DNA from 2 places in the Kitasatospora sp. CM 4170 genome. Region 2 is predicted to be linked to the other one. Evidence: riboswitches for the same ligand, from Rfam matches in the RefSeq annotation. Region 2 holds a riboswitch; the other holds the start of a gene.
What was found. Region 2 has a riboswitch for glycine ahead of gcvP (aminomethyl-transferring glycine dehydrogenase). Riboswitches for the same ligand answer to the same signal wherever they lie in the genome.

Region 1 (9,722 bases), 1.6 Mb from region 2:
CACGAGCTTGTCCGCGAGCTGCTTGCGGATCGGGTCGCTGCCCTTGTCCCAGTTGGTGTTCGGCACCAGGACGGCCTGCTTGCCGTCCTCGTAGCTCTCGAACTTGTAGGTGCCCGAGGAGACCACGTGCTTGACGTAGTCGGCGCCGGTGTCCTTGGCCTGCGGGACGGGCGCGGTCTGCGGGGCGCTCACCAGGTAGTCGAAGTCCGCGAAGGCGTGCTTCAGGTGGAAGACGATGGTCAGGTCGTCCGGCGTCTCGATCGACTTCAGGTCGCCGGTCTTGTCCTTGTACGGACCCTCGTACGGGGTCTCGTTGTCGACCAGCAGCTCCTTGAAGTACGTCGGGCCGTTGGAGTTCACGTCCGGCGCGAAGTTGGAGCGCTCCACGGCGTACTTGACGTCCTTGGAGGTGATCGGGGTGCCGTCGTCGTACTTCAGGCCCGCGCGCAGCTTGTACGTCCAGGACAGGCCGTCCGCGCTGGGCTTGCCCAGGGACTCGGCGAGGTCCGGGACCAGCTTGTTGCCCTCCTCGCCGGCGGCCGGCTGGAAGGTGGTCAGCGGACGGGCGTACAGGCGGGAGAAGTTGTAGATGTACGCGTAGTACGTGTTGCCGGGGTCGAGGGAGTCCGGCGTACCGCGCATCTCGAAGGTGACGGTGCCGCCCTTCTTGTCGGAGGCGTTGACGATGCCCTTGGTGGCCGCGTCGGCACCGGCGCCGGCACTGCTGCCGGACGCGGAGGAGGAGCTGTCGCCGCTCTTCGAGCTGGAGGAGCAGCCGGTGACGACCAGGACCGCGGCAGCGGCCGCGGCGGTCAGCGCGACGGTACGGGACCTACGCATGGGTGAGATCAACCCCTTGAGGAAGTGGAGGCGAAACGAAGGGTCCTGACGCTTGGTCAGTTGCTCTTGGGATCGAGGGCGTCACGCAGCCCGTCGCCGAGCAGGTTGAAGGCGAGCACGGTGAGGAAGATCGCCAGACCGGGGACCACCATGTACTGGGGGTCCACCTGGTAGTACTTGATCGCGTCGTTGAGCATCCCGCCCCAGGAGGCCTGCGGGGCCTGGATGCCGACACCGAGGAAGCTGAGCCCCGCCTCGAAGAGGATGTTGGTCGGGATCAGCAGGGTCGAGTAGACCAGGATCGGACCGACCAGGTTCGGCAGCAGCTCCTTGAACAGGATGAACGGCCCGCGGGCGCCCAGGCTGCGGGCGGCGTAGACGAACTCGCGCTCGCGCAGCGAGAGGGTCTGGCCGCGCACGATCCGGCCCATGTAGGGCCAGTTGAAGAAGCCGATCACGAAGATCAGCACCATGATGTGCAGCGGGAGGCCGTGCAGGCCGAACGCGCCGCCCTGGAGCGAGGCGGAGATCGCGATGGCGAAGAGCAGCAGCGGGAAGGCGAGGAACACGTCCATCACCCGGCTGATCAGGGTGTCCACCCAGCCGCCGTAGTAACCGGCCATCACGCCGAGCACGGTGCCGATGGTGTTGGAGAGCAGGGTCGCGCCGAAGGCGACCAGCAGGGAGACCCAGGAGCCCTCGATGATGCGGGAGAGCAGGTCGCGGCCCTGCAGCGGGTCGATGCCCAGCGGGTGGTCGGCGCTCATGCCGCCCCAGTCGCCCATCGGCAGGCCGCCGAGGTTGGCGTCCAGCAGGTCCTGGTTGAGCGCGTCGGGGTCCAGGCCGAAGACCGACTCGATCGGCTTGGCCAGCACGGCGAGCAGGATCAGCAGGATCACCACGACGCCGCCGGCGACGGCGGCCTTGTCCCGCTTGAAGCGGGTCCAGGCGATCTGGCCGAGCGAGCGGCCCTCGATCTTCTTGGCCGGGCTGGCGGCGGCGTCTGCCTCCGGCTCGTTCCCGGCGGTCTTGGTGAGTGCGGTCATGGTCAGTTCGGTCCCCTCGCCGACGGTGGCCGGCCCACGGGTGCCGGTCGCCGGATCGGCGGTACGGCTGGTGCGGACGTGCGGAGGTACGGACATGCGGAGGTACGGGTGCGGTGGATCTCGGCGGTACGTCGTGCGGTGCTGCGTGCGCGGGTACTGCCGCCACGCGGGATGGGCATCGCGTGGATCAAGCTGTCCGCCTGCGCGTTCGCCTTTGTGAGGCGCCAACCACGCGCGGTGCGTTGTTGCAGAACTCTCTGCCATCCGAACTGGCTTGCGCCAGCCCTGCCAACCGACAGATGCCCAACTGTGATCTGTCGAGATGCACCTCCCGAATCACCGGCATATCCCTCTTCACACAGCTGTACCAGGCATGTCAAGATGCCTGCCAGGACTTTCCCGGAAATCGTCCGGATATGCGCGAAGGCCGGTCTGACATCACGTCAGACCGGCCTTCGTCGGCGGGTTTTGCGGATCAGCGCCCGGGGTAGCCGGGCCACGGCTGCTGCGGCGGCGGCTGCCCCTGCCAGCCCTGCGCGGGCGGCTGCGTCCCGTAGGCGTAGCCCGGACCGGCCTGCGAGGGGTACGGCGGCGGGGGCACCGGCGGGTACGGCCCGGTCGCCGGCCGGCCCTGGCCGCCCGCCTCGCGGTCGTAGAACGGCCGTGCGTTGGCGCGCATCCAGAGCGCCACCGGGTCGTACTCGTCCCCCATCGCCACCGTGGAGACGGCCAGCCCCTCCGGCGCGACCGCGATCGCCCGCTGCATCAGCGCCCGGACGGCCTCCACGGTCGGCGGCGAACTCTCGTACAGGTCCAGCCCGATGGCCAGGTAGGGCTCCCCCACCGAGGGCTGCACCCAGGCCCGGCGGAGCGAGCGGACCGCTCGCACCTCGACCGCCTGCCGCTCCAGCAGCGCGAAGAACTGCTGCGCCGGCACCTGGGGCTCACTCAGCTTCAGCGGCCCGGCCGGCAGCCGGTCCAGTCCGGCCGCGATCCGCCGCAGGTCCGCCCAGGGCACCCCGACGCCGCCGCCCGGGGCGTGCGGATTCAGCCAGAGGCCCCAGCGGGTCCGGTAGAGCGAGGCGGCGATCTCGCGCCCGGAGATCACTTCGTGCGCCCGCGTCCAGCCGGAGGCCGCGAGCTGCTCGGGCGAGGTGACCGCCGGCGCGTAGCCGTGGCCGCTGATCTCCATGTTCCCGTACTGGGCGTCCGGGCTCCCCGGCGTCCCGTGCCAGAGCAGCATCCAGACCTGGCCGTCGGCCAGCGCCTGCAGCAGCGCCTCGTACGCCTCCCAGCGTTCCGGCGCGACCTCGCGCAGGGCGTGCTCCAGGGCCCTCGGATCCGCGCCGGGGCGCCCGGCGGGTGCCTGGCCCCAGGGCCCCGGTGCACCGCCCGCTACCGCTCCCGCACTCATGCGCCCACCTCGCTGCGCCTCTTCTTCCCTCACCTGGCCGCCGGCCGCGGCGGAGTGTCTGCACGCACCCTATGGGGCGCCACCGACCACCGCCATGCCGACGTGCCTGCCTGGCCCCTCCGACCCTTGCGCGGGCCGCCCGACCGCGGGCGGGGAGGGGTGCGTCACATCCGTGTGTAGAACGGCTGGACCCGGTTGAGCAACCACTCGACCACGGGGTCCTCCGCGAGGTCGAGCAGCACGAGGTGGACGCCGCCCGGCAGCGGCGCGGTTCCCAGGGCCCGGCCCAGCGCCCCGTTCACCGCGGCCGGGTCGGCCGGGGCCGCCGGGTCCAGCTGGACGCCGACGAACATCACGGTGGGCTCGCCCTCGACACTGGCCAGCGCCCGCCGGGCGGTCAGCACGCCCGGCAGCGCCGAGAGCTCCGAGCGGCAGGCGGCCAGGAAGGCCTCCGGGTCCTCGCCGGGCACCGGCTCGCGCAGCGCCACCCGCCCGCCGGTCGGCGCGTCCGGGGCCTCCCAGCGGTCGTCACGGGGCCCGCGCCGCAGCTCGGCCACGCCCTGCGGCGGCACCGGGATGCCGACCGCCGCCTCCGGGTTCACCGCGATGCCCACGCCCAGCGGCAGTCCGCGGGCGAACTCCCAGACCGGCGCGATCGCGAAGGGCATCCCCGGGGCCTGCTGCAGGAACACCTCCTGCGAGGAGAAGACCGGCACGTACGGGTCACCGGCCAGCTCGATGGTCGGCAGGTCCAGTGCCTGGCCCTGCGGGTCGGCCCCGGCCGGCAGCGGGATCCACACCTGGCTGCGGGCCAGCACCTCGATCACCCGCGGGGTCGCGCCCGGATCGCCGAGCGCGGCGGTGAGCACCTGCTCCAGCTCGTTGGCGGGCCACCCGCCGCCCGGCGGCGCCGACTCCGGGCCGCCCCACCCCTGCTGCTGCTCCACCGGGTACCCCATGTGCCCCTAGTACCGCCTCACTGGCTCGTCGACGCGTGCAGCCTAGCGGGCCGACCGGGGCCCCTCTCCCGCCCGGGCGCCGGACGTGCCATGATGTGCGCGGCCACGCGTTCCCGCGGCGGCCGCTCCCAAACTCCATACCGGCCGCTCGAACCCGCGCGGGAGAGTCCGGAGTGCCCCCGACGGGCGGCACAGCCGGCGCCGAAGGAGCAAGTCCTCCCCGGAATCTCTCAGGCCCCCCTACCGCACGGGTTAGGCAGATCTGGAAAGCGGCGCACGGCCATGTCGCGCGCCCACCCACGGTGCAAGCCGCCATGCTGTCCTGTTAGCTGGAAACAGCTGCGGGCCCGTGTTGCGGTGAAGCTCTCAGGTTCGACGACAGATGGGGAGACCCAGCCGCCGCATGCCCGCGCGCAGGCCAGGTCCCTCCCCGAGCGGGGGCCGGTCCGGCGTGCGCACCCCTGAGTGCCCAGACCGAGGAGTTCCAGGCCATGTCGTCCCTCCGCCTCACCGCGCTCGACGCGCTGCACCGCCGTCTCGGCGCCACCATGACCGACTTCGCCGGCTGGGACATGCCGCTGCGTTACGGCAGCGAGCGCGAGGAGCACCTCGCCGTCCGCACCAAGGCCGGTCTGTTCGACCTCTCCCACATGGGCGAGATCACCGTCACCGGCCCGCAGGCCGGCGAGATGCTGGACCACGCGCTGGTCGGCTTCGTCTCCGCGCTCGGCGTGCTCCGCGCCCGCTACACCATGATCTGCGCCGAGGACGGCGGCATCCTGGACGACCTGATCGTCTACCGCCTGCGCGAGGACGCCTTCCTGGTCGTCGCCAACGCCTCCAACGCCCAGCTGGTGCTCGACGAGCTGATCGCCCGCGCCAAGGGCTACGACGCCGTCGTCACCGACGACCGCGACACCTACGCGCTGATCGCCGTCCAGGGCCCGGAGGCCACCGGCATCCTGGCCGCCACCACCGAGGCCGACCTGCCCGGCCTCAAGTACTACGCCATCCTCCCGGCCCAGGTGGCCGGCCGCGACGTGCTGCTCGCCCGCACCGGCTACACCGGCGAGGACGGCTTCGAGATCTTCTGCAACCCGGGCGACGCCGAGCAGGTCTGGAACGCCCTGACCGAGGCCGGCGCCGAGCGCGGCCTCGTCCCCTGCGGCCTGTCCTGCCGCGACACGCTGCGCCTGGAGGCCGGCATGCCGCTGTACGGGCACGAGCTCTCCACCGAGCTGACCCCGTTCGACGCCGGCCTCGGCCGGGTGGTCCGCTTCGACAAGACCACCAACGACGGCGCGTTCGTCGGCCGGAAGGCGCTGGAGAAGGCCGCCGCCGAGGCCGAGGCCAACCCGCCGCGGGTGCTGGTCGGCCTGGTCTCCGAGGGCAAGCGGGTGCCGCGCGCCGAGTACACCGTGGTCTCCACCGAGGGCGAGCCGATCGGCCGGATCACCTCCGGCGCCCCCTCCCCCACGCTGGGCAAGCCGATCGCGATCGCGTACGTGGACGCGGCGCACGCCGCCCCCGGCACCACCGTCGCGGTGGACGTGCGCGGCAAGCACGAGCCGGTCCAGGTCGTGGCGCTGCCGTTCTACAAGCGCGCCCGCTGACCCCTTCCCCCTTCCCGAGGCGTGTCCGGCCGACGGGCCGCTTCGTCGTACCCGCTTCCCATCCTGGAGAATGACGCCATGAGCAACCCCCAGCACCTGCAGTACACCAAGGAGCACGAGTGGCTGACCGCCGCCGAGGACGGTGTCTCCACGGTCGGCATCACCGCCCACGCGGCCGACGCGCTCGGTGACATCGTCTACGTGCAGCTGCCCGAGGTCGGCGACACCGTGACCGCCGGTGAGACCTGTGGCGAGCTGGAGTCGACCAAGTCGGTCAGCGACCTGTACTCCCCGGTCACCGGTGAGGTCACCGAGGTCAACCAGGACGTCCTGGACGACAACTCGCTGGTCAACAGCGCCCCGTTCGAGGGCGGCTGGCTGTTCAAGGTGCGCGTCGAGGCCACCGACGAGCTGCTGAGCGCCGCCGAGTACGACGCGCTGACCAACCCGCAGGCCTGAGCCCCCGCCGGGGCGGCCGCCGCACCGCGGCCGCCCCGGCGCCGGCCCCGCCCTCCCGTACTCCCTCCTCCCGGGAAGACCACACCATGACGGTTCTCAACCAGTCCCTGCACGCCCTCGACCCGGAGATCGCCGCCGCGGTCGACGCCGAGCTGCACCGCCAGCAGACCACCCTGGAAATGATCGCCTCCGAGAACTTCGCCCCGGTGGCGGTCATGGAGGCCCAGGGTTCGGTGCTGACCAACAAGTACGCCGAGGGCTACCCCGGCCGCCGCTACTACGGCGGCTGCGAGCACGTCGACGTCGTCGAGCAGATCGCGATCGACCGGATCAAGGCCCTGTTCGGCGCCGAGCACGCCAACGTCCAGCCGCACTCCGGCGCGCAGGCCAACGCCGCCGCCATGTTCGCCCTGATCCAGCCGGGCGACACCATCCTGGGCCTGAGCCTGGCCCACGGCGGCCACCTGACCCACGGCATGAAGATCAACTTCTCCGGCAAGCTCTACAACGTGGCCGCGTACCACGTGGACGAGAAGTCCGGCCAGGTCGACATGGCCGAGGTCGAGCGCCTCGCCAAGGAGCACCAGCCGAAGCTGATCATCGCCGGCTGGTCCGCCTACCCGCGCCAGCTGGACTTCGCCGAGTTCCGCCGCATCGCGGACGAGGTCGGCGCCCTGCTGATGGTCGACATGGCGCACTTCGCCGGCCTGGTCGCCGCGGGCCTGCACCCCAACCCGGTGCCGTTCGCGGACGTGGTCACCACCACCACCCACAAGACCCTGGGCGGCCCGCGCGGCGGCGTCATCCTCTCCAAGGCCGAGTGGGCCAAGAAGATCAACTCCGCGGTCTTCCCCGGCCAGCAGGGCGGTCCGCTGGAGCACGTGATCGCCGGCAAGGCGGTCGCCTTCAAGGTCGCGGCCTCGGAGGAGTTCAAGGAGCGCCAGCAGCGCACCCTGGACGGTGCCCGCATCCTCGCCGAGCGCCTGCTCCGGGCGGACGTCGCCGAGGCCGGTGCCTCCGTGCTCTCCGGCGGCACCGACGTGCACCTGGTCCTGGTCGACCTGCGCAACAGCCAGCTCGACGGCCAGCAGGCCGAGGACCGCCTGCACGAGGTCGGCATCACGGTCAACCGCAACGCCATCCCGAACGACCCGCGCCCGCCGATGGTCACCTCCGGCCTGCGGATCGGCACCCCGGCGCTGGCCACCCGCGGCTTCCAGGCGGAGGACTTCCGCGAGGTCGCCGACATCATCGCCGAGGCCCTGAAGCCGGCCTTCGACGAGACCGTCGCCGCCGCGCTGAAGGCCCGGGTCACCGCCCTCGCCGAGAAGTACCCGCTGTACCCGAACCTCTGACCCGACCGTTCGGGCCCAGGTGACCGGCCTCACCCCGCCGCGCCACCCGCAGTTTCCGGGGCACCGCGCACACTGGACAGTGCGCGCGGTGCCCCGTCCCGTGTCGGTCCCCTGCCCGCCAGCCCCCCGCCTGCCTGTCCTTCCACGAGACCAGACAAGGACGTCCTCCGTGGCCATCAGCGTCTTCGACCTCTTCTCCATCGGCATCGGCCCGTCGAGCTCCCACACCGTCGGCCCGATGCGCGCCGCCCGGATGTTCGCCCGCCGCCTGAAGTCGGAGGGCCTGCTGACGGACGTGGCGGGCGTGCGCGCCGAGCTGTTCGGCTCGCTCGGCGCCACCGGCCACGGCCACGGCACCCCCAAGGCGGTGCTGCTGGGCCTGGAGAACAACTCCCCGCGCACCGTCGACGTCGACCAGGCCGACCTGGACGTCGAGCGGATCACCGCCGAGAAGCGGATCCACCTGCTCGGCAGCCACGCCATCGACTTCGACCCCGACACCCAGCTGATCCTGCACCGGCGCCGCTCGCTCCCGTACCACGCCAACGGCATGACCCTGTGGGCCTTCGCCACCGACGGCTCCACCCTGCTGGAGAAGACCTACTACTCGGTCGGCGGCGGTTTCGTGGTCGACGAGGACGCCATCGGCGCCGAGCGGGTCAAGCCCGACGACACGGCGCTCCGCTACCCCTTCCGCACCGGCGAGGAGCTGCTGCGCCTCACCAGGGAGACCGGCCTGTCCATCTCCGGCCTGATGCTGGAGAACGAGAAGGCCTGGCGCACCGAGGAGGAGATCCGGGCCGGCCTGCTGGAGATCTGGCGCGTGATGCAGGAGTGCGTCCGCGCCGGCATGTCCCGCGAGGGCATCCTGCCCGGCGGCCTCAAGGTCCGCCGCCGCGCCGCCACGGGCGCCCGCGCGCTGCGCGCCGAGGGCATCGGCCCGGCCAACGCGATGGAGTGGGTGACCCTCTACGCGATGGCGGTCAACGAGGAGAACGCCTCCGGCCGCCGGGTGGTCACCGCGCCCACCAACGGCGCGGCCGGCATCATCCCCGCCGTTCTGCACTACTACCTGAACTTCATCCCGGGCGCCGACGAGGACGGCATCGTCCGCTTCCTCCTCGCGGCCGGTGCGATCGGCATGCTCTTCAAGGAGAACGCCTCCATCTCCGGCGCCGAGGTCGGCTGCCAGGGCGAGGTGGGCTCCGCCTGCTCGATGGCGGCCGGCGGCCTCGCCGAGGTCCTCGGCGGCAGCCCCGAGCAGGTCGAGAACGCCGCCGAGATCGGCATCGAGCACAACCTCGGCCTCACCTGCGACCCGGTCGGCGGCCTGGTCCAGATCCCCTGCATCGAGCGCAACGGCATGGCCTCCGTGAAGGCCGTCACCGCGGCCCGGATGGCGCTGCGCGGCGACGGCCGGCACCACGTCTCCCTCGACAAGGCGATCAAGACCATGAAGGAGACCGGTGCGGACATGAAGATCAAGTACAAGGAGACCTCGCGCGGCGGCCTCGCCGTGAACGTCATCGAGTGCTGACGCCGGCGGCCTTACCCGGCCGTTCTCGCACCCGTACCCCTCGACCCGAGCCCCCGGAGCGCCCACGCGCCCGGGGGCTCGGGCGTGCGGTCGGCCGCTCGCACCGGGCGCCGGTCTACGCCCCGGCCCCGGGTCCGGGTCCGGCTCCGGCTCCGGTGATCAGCTCGGCCACGTCGGCGAACAGGCGGTCCCCCAGGGCGGCGGCCGCCGGGGAGAGGGTGTCCATGGTGAGGAAGCCGTGCACCACGCCCGGCTCCCGGCGGTGCCGGACCGGCACGCCGGCGGCCGCCAGCACCGCGGCGTAGGCGTCGCCCTCGTCGCGCAGCGGGTCGTGCTCGGCGGTGACCACGACCGCGGGCGGCAGCCCCGTGTGGTCGGCGGCGCGCAGCGGGCTGACCGCCGGGTCGGCGCGCAGCGCCGGGTCCGGCACCCACCCCTCGACGCCCCAGGCCAGGTCGTCGGCGGAGAGCCCCCAGCCGGTGCCCTTCTCCCGCACGCT
Region 2 (9,722 bases):
CGGGGTCGTCTCGACGGCCTCGTACGAGGCGCGGCGGTTCGGGGTGCACTCGGCGATGCCGATGGCGCAGGCGCGCCGGTTCTGCCCGAACGCGGCCTTCCTGGCCGGGCGGTTCGAGGCCTACCGCCAGGTCAGCGAGATCGTGATGGGTCTGCTGCGGGAACTGTCGCCGCTGGTCCAGCCGCTCAGCCTGGACGAGGCGTTCGTCGACCTGGAGGCGGGCCCGTACGGGCCGGTGCTGGCGGAGGCGGACCACGGGACGGGGGAACGGCTGGTGCTGGCCCTCGCGGAGGACCTGCGGGCCGACATCGAGCGGCGCACCGGTCTGACCGCCTCGGTCGGGGCCGCCGGGTCCAAGCTGATGGCCAAGATCGCCTCCGAGCAGGCCAAGCCGGACGGGCTGGTGCTGATCGAGCCGGGGGAGGAGCGGGCGGTGCTCGGGCCGATGCCGGTGCGGGCCCTGCCGGGCATCGGCCCGGCCACCGAGCAGGTGCTGCGCCGCGCGGGGCTGAACACGGTGGCCGACCTCGCGGAGGCGGGGGAGGCCGAGCTGGTGCAGTTGCTGGGGCGGTCGCACGGTGTCGGCGTCCACCAGATGTCGATCGGGCTGGACGACCGGCCGGTGGTGGCCGACCAGGACGCGAAGTCGGTCTCGGTGGAGGACACCTTCGAGGTGGACCTCGCCGACCGTGAGCGGGTGCTGCGCGAGGTGGACGTGCTGGCCGCGCGGTGCGTGCGGCGGCTGCGGGCGGCCGGCCGGTCGGGGCGGACGGTGGTGCTGAAGGTCCGGCGCTTCGACTTCTCCACGCTGACCCGTTCGGAGACGCTGCGCGGTCCGACGGACGACGAGGCGGTGATCACGGAGACCGCGCGCCGGCTGGCCTCCCAGGTGGACATCACCGGCGGGGTGCGGCTGCTCGGCGTGGGGGTCTCCCAGCTGGCCGACTACACCCAGGAGGACCTCTTCGCCCAGGCGGAGCGGGAGGAGGCGGCCGCCGAGCAGCACCCGGCGCCGACCGGGGAGGAGCACGGGCCGGAGGTGGAGGAGGAGGCCGTGGTGCGGCACTGGATGCCCGGGCAGGACGTGCACCACGCCGAGTTCGGCCCCGGCTGGGTGCAGGGCAGCGGGGTCGGGCGGGTGACGGTGCGGTTCGAGACGCCGTGGAGCGGGCCCGGGCGGGTGCGGACCTTCGCGGTGGACGATCCGGTGCTGGAGCCGGCCCGGCCGCTCCCGCTGCGCCGGGGCGCGGGCTGGGGGGAGCCCGCCGGCGGTGAGCCCGAGGACGGCGGGGCCGGTGACCGCGCGGCCGGTGGGAACGGGGCCGGTGACAGCCGGCCCGGTGACGGCGGGACCGGTGAGGACGGGGCCGCCGAGCCGGGGGAGCGGCCCGGTCGCGAGGGCTCCGCCGGTGCGGATCCCGCCGGGCGGGACCCGGCCGCGGAGGGCTGAGGAGGGCTGAGGACGCGAAACGGCCCCACCCGGCAGGGGGGCCGGGTAGGGCCGTTCGCAGTGCCGGCCACGGCGGTCGTGATGCCCTCGTCGACCGTTCGGGGACCGGTTCCCCCGCGCCCTGTCCCTGAGCGCGGGGGGTGGACGCCTCGTCAGGCGTCGGTCTTGGCCAGCGCGGGGCTGGAACCGAGCTCCGCCGTCTTGCCGCCGTCGGTGACGGTGGCGGCGGGCTTGATCGTGCGGATCAGGAACGGCACGGCGCCGGCGACCGCGCAGACCGCGGCGGCGACCCAGAACGCGTGCTTGTAGGCGTCCAGGGTGGGCAGCGTGACGGGGATCGGGAGCTTCATGGTGTCACCGGTCAGGATGGCGGCCATGACCGCGGTGCCGATCGCGCCACCGACGGTGCGGAGCACGGCGTTCATGCCGTTGGCGATGCCGCTCTGCTCGACCGGGACGGCGCCGTTGATGTAGGCCGGCATGGCCGAGAAGGCGAGGCCGATGCCGAGGCCGAAGATCGCCGAGGCGGTGTAGATGTCGCCCTCGTGGCTGTGCCGCAGGGCCAGGTAGGCCATGGCGACGGCGCCGAGCACGCCGCCGAGGACCAGCGGCAGGCGCGGGCCGCGGCGGGCGATCAGCAGGGCGCCCAGCGGGGCGGCGACCATCGAGCCGATCGCGGAGGGCAGCAGCATGACGCCGGCGTGCAGCACGGTGGCGGTGAAGCCGTAGTGGGTGAGCTTCTCCGGGGTCTGGGCGAAGTTGCTGATCACCATGAACGAGCCGTACATGCCGAAGCCGATCAGCAGGCCGGCGAGGTTGGTGAAGGCGACGGCCGGGCGGGACATCATCTTCATGTCCACCAGCGGGTGCTTCACCTTGACCTCGATGACGCCCCAGACCAGGGCGACCACGGCGGCGACGGCGAACAGGCCGAGCGTCCGGGTGGAGGTCCAGCCCCAGTTGTTGCCCTGGCTGACCGCGACCAGCAGGGCGGAGAGCCAGCCGGCCAGGGTGATCGCGCCGAGCGGGTCGGCACCGCCGTCCTTGTCGGTGACCGGGTCGGTGGGCACCCGCAGGGCGACCAGGGCGACCGCGAGCAGGCCGAAGACCAGGCCCATCCAGAAGATCGACTTGTAGCTCCAGTGCTCCAGCAGGAGACCGGTGGCGACCAGGCCGAGGCCGCTGCCGACGCCCATCGAGGCGCTGATGGCGGCGACGCCGCCGGTGACCTTCTGCTTCGGCAGCTCGTCGCGGACGATGCTGATGGCCAGCGGGAGCACACCACCGCCGGCGCCCTGGAGGACGCGGGCGACGACCAGCCAGGTGAAGGAATGGGTGCTGACGGCCAGCGCGGAGCCGGCCACCAGGCCGGTCAGCGAGATCAGCAGCATCGGCTTGCGGCCGCGCAGGTCGCCGAACCGGCCCAGCAGGGGGGTGAGCACGGCGGCGGAGAGCAGGTTGGCCGTCATCAGCCAGGTGATGCTGGAGCCGGAGACGCTGAGTTCCTTGGCCAGCGAGGGCAGGATCGGGACGACCGCGGTCTGCACCACGCTGAACGACAGCATCGCCAGAATCAGGGCCGGCAGGACCCGGGCGCTGCTCTGCTTCTCGGCCGCGGTGGTGGGCTGGGGTGCCTCACTCACGGTTGCTTCCTCCCGTACATAGTGAATGAACTGAAGCAACCATGCCGGGAGATACTTCATTGTGTCAAATATCGATCGGTGAAGCTTTGGCAAAGTCGAAGGACCCCGGGCCGGGCCCGGGGTCCTTCGGACGGAGGGAGGAGGAGGAGAGAGGTCAGGCGAGCGGCCGCAGGGGGGCCGGGTGGGACGGTGCGTCGGGCGACGGGTGCTCGCCCGAGGCCGGGGTCGCCGACGCGGGTGCGGCGGAGTGGTCGGAGGCGCTGTGGTCGGAGACGTTGCGGTCGGAGGTGCCGCGGTCGGCCGCGGAGGCGGTGTCGTCCTGCACCTCGACCTGCTCGCGGCGCAGCTCGTCCCGGATCACCTCCTCGGTGGTGTACCGCTCCACCACCAGGCGCACCCGCTCGATCGGGGCCAGGTACTTGCGGACCACCGGCCTCTCCTCGCGGAGCGTCACCTCCTCCACCGCCTCGGCGATCTCCTTGTCGGTGAGCGCGGCCCGCTCCGCCTCGCCGACCGGCATGCGCTCGACCCGGACCCGCTCGCGCACCACCGGCACCCGGCGCTCCACCGGTTCGCTGGTGACGTACTTGCGCAGCTTCGCGGTGCCGAGCACGTGCCACTCGGTGGTGATGTCCAGCCGCTCCTCGCGGCAGGTGATCTCCACGGGGGCGGCGGGGGCCGTCGTGTCCGGGCCGGCCGCCGTCGTCGTCGTGACGGGCACGGCCGGGGCGGTCGGGACCGAGACCTGCGGACGCGGCTCGGGGGTCGCGGGTGCTGTCGGTGTCGCGGGTGTTGCCGGTGTCGCCGGTGTCGCCGGGGCGGCGGCCGGTGCGGTGCTGTCGAGGGTCCGCACGTGGGCCTCCGTGGCGGGTTCGGACGGCTTGCCGAGGTCGGCCGCCGGGGTGGTGTGGTGGGCGGGGGCGGCCGTGTCGGCCGAGTGGAGCGCGGACGGCTTGGTGGTGGCCGCGGCAGTGCCGGCGGCCGCGGCGGTACCGGTGGCCGCGGCGGTACCGGCGGCCGCGGCCGGGCCGGCGGGCACGGTGCCGAAGTCCAGGTCGGCGGGCTGCGAGCCGGAACCCGCGCCGTTCGACGGGCTGCCGTCCACCGGGGTGTCCAGCCCGTAGTAGCGGTACAGCTGGAGCTCCTGGGCCGGCGACAGGTGCTGGCCCACGCCGAAGTCCGGTGACTCCTTCACCAGCGACTTGTCGTACGGCACCCTCAGCTCGTCGCCGGAGAACTCGCTCGTGGTCAGGGGGACGAAGGCGTCCCGGCCGAAGATGCCGGTCCGGACGGCGGCCCACTCGGGCTGCCCGGTGGCGTCGTCCAGGTACACCTCGTCGACCGTGCCGATCTTGTCTCCGTTGCGGTCGACCGCCTTGTGGCCGATGAGGTCCCGGGGGTCGATATCGGTCTGCACTCTTTCCTCCAGTGCGCTGCGCCTGCGGAACTCCCGCGGGCCGGCGGCCGGCCCGCCCGTCCGACACCGCCACTTCACACCAAAAGCCATGAACCGGACGCCCGCGACCGGGGAACCGCCGGACGGGCCCCGTGCTGCTCCGTACGGGTCACCCGTGCGGCGGTCGAGTGACCCGGCACACCCGTGATCGAACGGCCTCCCGCTGGTACCCTGGGCGCGACCGCCGAGCCCGCTCGGGAGAGTCCCCGACATCGGAAGTCGCTGGTCGGGGCGCCGAAGGAGCAACTCCTCCCCGGAATCTCTCAGGCATCCGTACCGTGTGGGATAGGTCACTCTGGAAAGCAGGGCAGGACCGCCGGCGAGGGAGCCGACGGGAACCACCCTCACCGACGGTGCAAGCCGACGGGTCGCCCCCGCGCCCCGTGCGGGCGAAGCTCTCAGGTCCCGATGACAGAGGGGGAGGCCTGTCGGGTTCGCCCGTCCGGGCCGATCCGCTGTTGTCCGCAGCGGCGAAGCCGCCCGGCGTGCGTACCCCCGCCGGTCCGTGACCAGGAGGCCTCGACCACATGAACGCCCAGCCGAACGCGGGACGCCCCACCGGCGCCTCGACCCTCACCGAACTTGAGCTGGCCAGCCCCTTCGAGAACCGCCACATCGGCCCCGACGCCGCCGCGCAGGAGAAGATGCTGGCGCAGGTCGGCTACGGCTCGCTGGACGAGCTGGCCGCCACCGCCGTGCCCGAGGCGATCCGCTCCATCACCGGGCTGGACCTGCCCGCCGGCCGCAGCGAGGCCCAGGTCCTGGCCGAGCTGCGCGAGCTGGCCGGCCGCAACCAGGTGCTCCAGCCGATGATCGGTCTGGGCTACTACGGCACCTTCACCCCGCCGGTGGTCCTGCGCAACGTCCTGGAGAACCCGGCCTGGTACACCGCGTACACGCCGTACCAGCCGGAGATCTCGCAGGGCCGCCTGGAGGCGCTGCTCAACTTCCAGACCGTGGTCTCCGACCTGACCGGCCTGCCCACCTCCGGCTCCTCGCTGCTGGACGAGGGCACCGCGGCCGCCGAGGCCATGGCGCTGGCCCGCCGCGTCACCAAGGTCAAGGGCGGCGTCTTCCTGGTCGACGTCGAGACCCTGCCGCAGACCATCGCGGTGATCAACACCCGCGCCGTGCCGACCGGTGTCGAGGTCGTCGTCGCCGACCTGTCCGGGGGCATCCCGGCCGAGGTCGCCGAGCGCGGCGTCTTCGGCGTGCTGCTGCAGTACCCGGGTGCCACCGGTGTGGTCCGTGACCTCACCGCCGTCATCGAGCAGGCGCACGGCCTCGGTGCGGTCGTCGCCGTCGCCGCCGACCTGCTGGCGCTGACCCTGCTGAAGTCCCCGGGCTCGCTGGGCGCCGACATCGCCTGCGGCACCTCGCAGCGCTTCGGTGTGCCGATGGGCTTCGGCGGTCCGCACGCCGGCTACCTCTCGGTGCGCGCCGAGTACGCCCGTTCGCTCCCGGGCCGCCTGGTCGGCGTCTCGGTCGACGTCGACGGCAACCGCGCCTACCGCCTGGCGCTGCAGACCCGTGAGCAGCACATCCGCCGGGAGAAGGCCACCAGCAACATCTGCACCGCCCAGGTGCTGCTGGCCGTGATGGCCTCGATGTACGCCGTCTACCACGGCCCGGACGGTCTGGCCGACATCGCCCGCCGCACCCACCGCTACGCCGCCGCCCTCGCCGAGGGCCTGCGGGCCGGCGGCGTCGAGCTGCTGCACGGCGAGTTCTTCGACACCGTGACCGCGGTCGTCCCCGGCCGCGCCGCCGAGATCGCCGCCGCCGCGCGCGCCAACGGCATCAACGTGTACCAGGACGGCGAGGACCGGATCTCGGTCTCCACCGACGAGACCACCACCCGCGAGCACCTGGCGGGCGTCTGGGCCGCCTTCGGCGTCGAGGGCGTGGAGGTCGCGGAGAGCGCCGACGCGCTGCCGGCCGCGCTGCTGCGCGAGGACGAGTACCTGACCCACCCGGTCTTCCACAGCCACCGTTCCGAGACCGCCATGCTGCGCTACCTGCGCCGCCTGTCGGACCGCGACTACGCGCTGGACCGCGGCATGATCCCGCTGGGCTCCTGCACCATGAAGCTCAACGCGACCACCGAGATGGAGCCGGTGACCTGGCCGGAGTTCGGCCAGCTGCACCCGTTCGCACCGATCGACCAGGCGCAGGGCTTCCTGACCCTGATCCGCCAGCTGGAGCAGCAGCTGGTCGAGGTGACCGGCTACGACGCCGTCTCGATCCAGCCGAACGCCGGCTCCCAGGGCGAGCTGGCCGGCCTGCTGGCCGTCCGCGCCTACCACCACGCCAACGGCGACACCCAGCGCGACGTCTGCCTGATCCCGTCCTCCGCACACGGCACCAACGCCGCCTCCGCGGTGATGGCCGGCATGCGCGTGGTCGTGGTGAAGACCCTGGTCGACGGCGACGTCGACGTCGAGGACCTCAAGGCCAAGATCGAGCAGCACCGGGACAGCCTGTCGGTGCTGATGGTCACCTACCCGTCCACCCACGGCGTGTACGAGACCCAGATCACCGAGATCTGCGGCATGGTGCACGAGGCCGGCGGCCAGGTGTACGTCGACGGCGCCAACCTCAACGCCCTGGTCGGCCTGGCCAAGCCGGGCAAGTTCGGCGCGGACGTCTCGCACCTGAACCTGCACAAGACCTTCTGCATCCCGCACGGCGGCGGCGGCCCGGGCGTCGGCCCGGTCGCGGTGCGCGCGCACCTCGCGCCGTACCTGCCCAACCACCCGCTGCAGGAGGAGGCCGGCCCGGCCACCGGCGTCGGCCCGATCTCGGCCGCGCCGTGGGGCTCGGCGGCGATCCTGCCGATCTCCTGGGCGTACGTCCGGCTGATGGGCGGCGAGGGCCTCAAGCGCGCCACCCAGGTGGCGGTGCTGAACGCCAACTACATCGCCAAGCGCCTGGCCCCGCACTTCCCGGTGCTCTACACCGGCCCCGGCGGCCTGGTCGCGCACGAGTGCATCATCGACCTGCGCCCGCTCACCAAGGAGACCGGCGTGACGGTGGACGACATCGCCAAGCGCCTGATCGACTACGGCTTCCACGCGCCGACGATGTCCTTCCCGGTGGCCGGCACGCTGATGATCGAGCCGACCGAGTCCGAGGACCTGCACGAGATCGACCGGTTCTGCGACGCGATGATCGAGATCCGCGCCGAGATCGAGAAGGTCGGCTCGGGCGAGTGGGCGGCGGACGACAACCCGCTGCGCAACGCCCCGCACACCGCCGCCGCGCTGGCCGGCGACTGGGCGCACGGCTACAGCCGCCAGGAGGCCGTCTTCCCGGCGGGCGTGAACCCGGCGGACAAGTACTGGCCGCCGGTCAGCCGGATCGACGGCGCGTACGGCGACCGCAACCTGGTCTGCTCCTGCCCGCCACTGGACGAGTACGGCGTCTGACGTAGGACGGCGTCCGATCCCGGACGGGAGACGGCAGGGCCCCGGCGGAACGATCCGCCGGGGCCCTGCCCGTTGCTCCGTTCGTGTGGCGGCTGCCCCCGCCGACGGCCGTCAGGCCGCGTGGGCGACGGGGCGGCGCGGGGCGATCACCCGGCCGTCGGGCAACAGTTCCCCCGTGTCCTCGAACATCAGGACGCCGTTGCAGAGCAGGCTCCAGCCCTGCTCCGGGTGGCAGGCCACCGGCACGGCCGCCTCGCGGTCCTCGGACTCGGCCGATGGGCACTCAGGACGGTGCTGGCACATACGCGTACCCTCGCTTCGCTCTGCGATCCTCCCCGTGATGCGGCGCCCTCGGGTGGCCGTCGGGAGCCGCCGCGGTAGTCGGATCCTGTCCGGCGCCGGAGCAGGTGTGGACCGGCGCTCAAGTGGGTAGGACAGGTGGTCCTTCCACGCTGGTTCCCAGTGTCGGCATCCCGGGACGCTCGCGCAGCAATTCGGTGACATGGGCCACAAGCGGCGGGCAGAGATCACCCGTTCAGGTGGCTTCGGCCGGAAATCGCGCCCGGACGGGCCATCCGGCGGCTGGCCCAGGAGGGCTATGCCCGATGGCCCGTCCGGGTGGGGCGGGCGAAACGAGTGGCGGGGGTGACGGGTGGCGGAGGTGTCGCTCGGGACCCGCCCGGGGCGGGGGTCGCCCGGGCGGGCCCGGCGGTGGGGGGATGGCTCAGGGGGAACCGAGCAGCAACGGGCGGCCGAGCGGCGCCCGGGCCAGGACCGGGAGCAGGTCGGCGGCCGGGTAGGCGCGGTGCGCGGTGACCCCGAGCGGGGCGGGTGCCAGCGGGATCAGCAGGTCCCCCTCCGGCCCGCCGTCCGGGCCGTGCAGCCAGAGCGCCGTCGCGTACTGCCCCGGGAAGGTCAGCAGCCGGGGCTGCCGGCGGGCCCGGGAGGTCTGGGCGAGCTGCCAGGCCTGGCGCAGCGCCCGCACCGTGGAGTCCAGGTACGGGCCGGCGGTGAAGTGGGAGAAGGTGTGGCCCTCGACGCCCTGCACCACCTCGGCCGCGGCGGCCACCTCCGCCCCGTCCTTGATCAGGAAGCGCCAGCCCGTGCGCCGGGCGGCGGCGAGCTCGGGGCGCGGCCCGTCCAGGACGTGGACCGCGAGCGGATGCGCGGGCAGCAGCGGGCCGGCCGGATGGCGCAGCGCGGCGGCGGCGGGCTGGCGCAGCGCGGTCTCCGAGTCGAGCGCGGCGAGGACCGCGCGCAGGGCGCTGGGCGGGGGCTGGGGGGTCTGCAGAGTCATGGCGGGGTCGCCTCTCCGTGCGAGATCGGCGTGCGAGTGCGGCATACCGGCGGGGCGCGGTGTGCGTCGGTGACGGGACCTGGCCGTGTCCGGTTGTGCATGATCGCGGTGCGGGCGCGGTCGCTTCCGTCGACGAGGGTTTCGGAGCGGTAGCGGGCCGGCCTGGGCGCAGTGCGAATTCTATCGAACAGGTGCGCAGGGTGACCTGTTTATCACAGGCCGTGGCGCCGGGCAAGTCGGCAGATGTGCTGAAAGACCATCAGTTTCCTTGCTTTGCAAGCCGTTCGAACCAATCGGGTATCGATCTTCGGGGTGGGCATGATGCTTGCACGGTCGCTCGGCCGGGCGGCTCAGAGGAGGGGATCATGGGCGAGAAGGTCGTGGCGACGCGGGCGGACCTGTCGGACCGGCAGCTCTACCGCCGCAAGCTCCAGTCCTGTCTCGACGC

Region 1: it holds a riboswitch for glycine, as region 2 does, so the genes downstream of both, gcvT (glycine cleavage system aminomethyltransferase GcvT) here and gcvP (aminomethyl-transferring glycine dehydrogenase) in region 2, are expected to answer to the same signal.

Annotation. Positions count from the first base shown of each region.
Region 1 is NZ_CP134877.1:5,898,003-5,907,724, reverse strand. It holds gene RMN57_RS25265 (ABC transporter substrate-binding protein) at 1-840, opposite strand, end outside; gene RMN57_RS25260 (ABC transporter permease) at 897-1,886, opposite strand; gene RMN57_RS25255 (enhanced serine sensitivity protein SseB C-terminal domain-containing protein) at 2,362-3,300, opposite strand; gene RMN57_RS25250 (enhanced serine sensitivity protein SseB C-terminal domain-containing protein) at 3,465-4,259, opposite strand; glycine riboswitch at 4,409-4,515, shown strand; gene gcvT (glycine cleavage system aminomethyltransferase GcvT) at 4,751-5,872, shown strand; gene gcvH (glycine cleavage system protein GcvH) at 5,951-6,331, shown strand; gene glyA (serine hydroxymethyltransferase) at 6,418-7,686, shown strand; gene RMN57_RS25230 (L-serine ammonia-lyase) at 7,856-9,223, shown strand; gene RMN57_RS25225 (alpha/beta hydrolase) at 9,339-9,722, opposite strand, start outside.
Region 2 is NZ_CP134877.1:7,482,402-7,492,123, forward strand. It holds gene RMN57_RS31550 (DNA polymerase IV) at 1-1,450, shown strand, start outside; gene RMN57_RS31555 (MFS transporter) at 1,603-3,093, opposite strand; gene RMN57_RS31560 (PRC and DUF2382 domain-containing protein) at 3,248-4,510, opposite strand; glycine riboswitch at 4,735-4,838, shown strand; gene gcvP (aminomethyl-transferring glycine dehydrogenase) at 5,077-7,977, shown strand; gene RMN57_RS31570 (DUF5999 family protein) at 8,089-8,280, opposite strand; gene RMN57_RS31575 (hypothetical protein) at 8,702-9,274, opposite strand; gene RMN57_RS31580 (glutamate-cysteine ligase family protein) at 9,640-9,722, shown strand, end outside.